DNA from 2 places in the Lysinibacillus sp. NPDC097195 genome. Region 1 is predicted to be linked to the other one. Evidence: a T-box and tRNA genes for the amino acid it is inferred to sense, from the RefSeq annotation. Region 1 holds a T-box; the other holds one or more tRNA genes.
What was found. A T-box is a leader RNA that pairs with one kind of tRNA and senses whether it is charged. The one in region 1 lies ahead of ACIQXI_RS01735 (valine--tRNA ligase), so its partner is inferred to be a tRNA-Val.
Positions count from the first base shown of each region.

Region 1 (2,256 bases):
TTCGTATATCAAATGATGTCTTTCAAAAGTAAATAGCATAGAAGCAGTAAAAGTAATAAGATGATAAGGTCGCCAGAAGTTGGGATGATGATGACACGTATAAACTGAAAACCACAAATTGGTACAATGATTGTTCTACAATAAAATCGGAATTGTCGAAGCCATGGTGGTAAAAGCCAAGGGTTATACTTACGTCGTCGCATTTGAATAATCACTTCCTTTTCTATTTACTTTGTAAGACTAGCTGAAATTAACTAAATCACTTGATAAAATAGATGATTTTGCGGTACAATATTTTGAAAGTCGAATATGGATGCTATGACAGGGAAGAGTAAATTATTTGTGCATTTTTAGAGAGGAAACGGTAGCTGAAAAGTTTCTATCTGTACTTAATTGAACGTAGCCCTCGAGCAGCTTTAGTGAACTAATAGTAGTTAAAGCCGGTTAAACACCGTTAACGAATTGAGAGCCAGCTGTCTTAAGCTTATGATATGTAAGTATATAACTTAATGCTGCTGGAATTAAAGGTGGTACCGCGAACTTAAACTCCTTCGTCCTTTTGTTGACGATAGGAGTTTTTTTATTTGCTAAAAAGATGGATACATATGATTAGCAAATAAGCCACAGGCAATAGTCACTGATTTATGCGGTGTGCATACACTGCAATATTAAGGCGAGTGGTCTTAAAGTTTGCCAAAGCTAACATGACAAATATTTTTTAACAACAGGAGGAGTCTATATGACAGAAAACATTTCAATGCCGACAAAATATGATCCGCAGTCAATTGAAACGGGTCGCTATGAATGGTGGTTACAAGGTAAATTTTTCGAAGCACAGCCTGAAAGCGGAAAAGAACCTTATTCCATCGTTATTCCACCGCCGAACGTAACGGGTAAATTGCACCTAGGTCACGCATGGGATACAACGCTTCAAGATATTTTAATCCGTATGAAGCGCATGCAAGGGTACGATGCCCTTTGGTTACCTGGAATGGACCATGCAGGTATTGCAACACAAGCAAAAGTAGAAGCAAAACTACGTGAAGATAATATTACACGTTATGATTTAGGCCGTGAAAAATTCCTAGAAAAAACTTGGGAATGGAAAGAAGAGTATGCTGGGCACATCCGCGCGCAATGGGCGAAGCTTGGCCTTGCATTAGATTATTCTCGCGAGCGTTTCACATTAGACGAAGGACTATCTGATGCCGTTAAAACGGTATTCGTTCAATTATATGAAAAGGGCTTAATTTATCGTGGCGAACGTATTATTAACTGGGATCCTGCAGCAAAAACAGCCTTATCAGATATTGAAGTAATCTATCAGGATGTACAAGGTGCATTCTACCACATGAAATACCCGCTAGTAGATGGTTCAGGCTATGTGGAAGTGGCAACGACACGCCCTGAAACAATGCTTGGTGACTCTGGTGTAGCGGTACACCCGAAAGATGAGCGCTACCAACACTTAATTGGTAAAACGGTTATTTTACCAATCGTTGGCCGTGAAATTCCTATCGTAGCAGACGATTACGTTGATATGGAATTTGGTACAGGCGTAGTAAAAATGACACCAGCTCATGACCCGAACGACTTTGAAGTTGGTAACCGTCATAACTTAGAACGTATTTTGGTAATGAACGAAGACGGTACAATGAATGAACTAGCCGGTAAATACAATGGGATGGATCGTTTCGAATGCCGTAAACAAATCGTTAAAGATTTACAAGAAGCAGGTGTCCTAATCAATATTGAAGAGCATATGCACTCTGTAGGGCACTCTGAACGTTCTGGTGCGGTGGTAGAGCCTTACCTTTCGGCACAGTGGTTCGTAAAAATGCAACCACTTGCAGATGCTTCTTTAGAACTGCAAAAAGACGAGGAAGGTAAAGTAAACTTTGTTCCATCACGTTTTGAAAACACTTATTCTCGTTGGATGGAAAATATTCGTGACTGGTGTATTTCTCGTCAATTATGGTGGGGACATCAAATCCCAGCTTGGTATCATAATGAAACAGGTGAGATTTACGTAGGGAAAGAAGCACCTTCTGATGCAGAAAATTGGACACAGGATGAAGATGTATTAGATACATGGTTCTCATCTGCACTATGGCCATTTTCTACAATGGGCTGGCCTGATGAGGCAAATGAAGAATATCAACGTTATTATCCAACAAGTACGCTTGTAACGGGTTACGATATTATTTTCTTCTGGGTATCCCGTATGATCTTCCAAGGTATTGAATTTACAGGACA
Region 1 covers NZ_JBIWDP010000001.1:346,570-348,825, forward strand. Annotated here, with positions in the region: gene ACIQXI_RS01730 (valyl-tRNA synthetase) at 1-32, shown strand, start outside; T-box leader at 310-562, shown strand; gene ACIQXI_RS01735 (valine--tRNA ligase) at 740-2,256, shown strand, end outside.

Region 2 (2,256 bases), on a different contig from region 1:
AACCCCTTTAGGTTTACCAGTTGTGCCTGAAGTATAAGAAAGGAATGCCATATCATCACGTTTTGTTGCCACAGCAGTAAAGCTTATAGGTTGTTTGTCAGCTAATGCGTCTAAAGAGATCCAATTGTTTGAGGCATTGCCAATAACTAATTTGTTATTTAAAGCTGCTAATGAGGTAGTAATTTGATCAACCTCACTTGTAAAAGCTTCGTAAGCAATAACTGCATTGGCAGAAGCATGTTCCATACGATATTCTAAGTCACTTGCTCGCAACATCTCAGAACAGGAGATTGGCACGATGCCAGCCTTTAAACAGCCAAGGAACACAAAATAGGCTTCTGGTAGGCGTGGAATGATAACTAAAACACGATCACCTTTTTGAAGACCTCTTTCTGTAAAGGCATTCGCATATTGGTTCATTTTTTGAATAAGGTCCGCATAAGAAATGGTACGACGATTTTGTTTAGTATCCAACCATCGTATAGCTTGGCGATCACTATCTTGGGAAAATTTCTCTAATTCCTCTGTGATGTTGTAAAGTTCTGGTGCTATTAAATCTTTTGTTACCATATGAACATTCCTCCCCAAAACGTATTTAATAGAAAATTCTTAAAACTATTTTTATTTTAACAATTGAAATAATATACAGCAAGAATATTCAATACATAAAATAGAAATACTTCTCCTTATAGAGAACTATTAAACTTCTGAAAATGGAAATGAAAATTATGCAATAAATTAAATAATTTTTTTGAAAAAGTATTGCATAATTTAGAATGCTTGGTATAATAATAAATGTACTTAAGAGGTTGTTTAAACCGAATTGAATAGTATTGTTCCGAAGTAGCTCAGTTGGTAGTAGCACCTGACTGTTAATCAGGTTGTCGCAGGTTCGAGTCCTGCCTTCGGAGCCATTTTTTTGCACTTTTTTAAGTCAAATTAAATTTTAATAAGAAATTTTTAAAAAAAGCTTGCAACAATAAAAGAATGATGTTAATATAAATCTTGTCTTGTTTGAGACATAAAGAATGGCCCCTTGGTCAAGCGGTTAAGACACCGCCCTTTCACGGCGGTAACACGGGTTCGAATCCCGTAGGGGTCACCATTTTTAAGTAGTAATGCATAGGCTTAAAAAGATAAATAAACTGTGAAGAAATAAACACCTGTTTCTATGGAGGATTAGCTCAGCTGGGAGAGCATCTGCCTTACAAGCAGAGGGTCGGCGGTTCGAGCCCGTCATCCTCCACCATATAGTGTTTTTTCGGAGGGGTAGCGAAGTGGCTAAACGCGGCGGACTGTAAATCCGCTCCTTAGGGTTCGGCGGTTCGAATCCGTCCCCCTCCACCAGTTTTATTTATATAATGATTGGGGTATAGCCAAGCGGTAAGGCAACGGATTTTGATTCCGTCATGCCTAGGTTCGAATCCTAGTACCCCAGCCATTTTTCTTTTTTTGAGCCATTAGCTCAGTTGGTAGAGCATCTGACTTTTAATCAGAGGGTCGAAGGTTCGAGTCCTTCATGGCTCACTTTTCTATAATTTAAATTTAAAAGTGTAACATTAACTACAGATACTAATCTCTTGCTGAAAACAGCAGGAGATTTTTTTTACTATTTTTAAATGCATAAATATACGATTTTTTGTTAGGTTGAGCCAAGTGCATTGTAGGCTTTACAATAGTCTTATTAAAAATAGGGGGTATAAAAACATGAATAAACATCAAATTTCAATTATAGGGGTTCCAACTGATTACGGACAAACGCGAAGAGGAGTGGATATGGGTCCGAGTGCTATTCGTTATGCAGGTGTTGTAGAACGACTAGAAGCAATTGGTCACGGGGTACAAGATCAGGGAGATATTCTTGTTAGTCAAGTACAAGAAAGTAATGAAATCGATAAACAGCTATTAAATTTAGAAGAAGTTGTAGAAGTAAGCACAACTTTAGCAAATCAAGTACATGAAGCATTAGAGCAAAAAAAATTCCCACTAGTATTTGGTGGAGATCATAGTATTGCAATTGGTACTCTTGCAGGACTTGGTGAACATTACAAAAACTTGGGCGTTATTTGGTTTGATGCGCATGCAGATTTAAATACACCTGAGACAACACCATCTGGTAATATTCACGGTATGCCACTTGCAGTGAGTATTGGCTTAGGACATGAACGTCTTGTACAAATTCGTAACTATGCACCTAAGGTTAAACCGGAAAATGTCATTATTATTGGTGCGCGCTCAGTAGACCCAGGTGAACGT
Region 2 covers NZ_JBIWDP010000005.1:211,824-214,079, reverse strand. Annotated here, with positions in the region: gene mbcS (acyl-CoA synthetase MbcS) at 1-570, opposite strand, end outside; tRNA gene ACIQXI_RS19350 (tRNA-Asn) at 838-914, shown strand; tRNA gene ACIQXI_RS19345 (tRNA-Glu) at 1,031-1,105, shown strand; tRNA gene ACIQXI_RS19340 (tRNA-Val) at 1,174-1,249, shown strand; tRNA gene ACIQXI_RS19335 (tRNA-Tyr) at 1,264-1,347, shown strand; tRNA gene ACIQXI_RS19330 (tRNA-Gln) at 1,367-1,441, shown strand; tRNA gene ACIQXI_RS19325 (tRNA-Lys) at 1,455-1,527, shown strand; gene rocF (arginase) at 1,708-2,256, shown strand, end outside.
Region 2: it encodes a tRNA-Val, which carries the amino acid that the T-box ahead of ACIQXI_RS01735 (valine--tRNA ligase) is inferred to sense. The anticodon was not compared.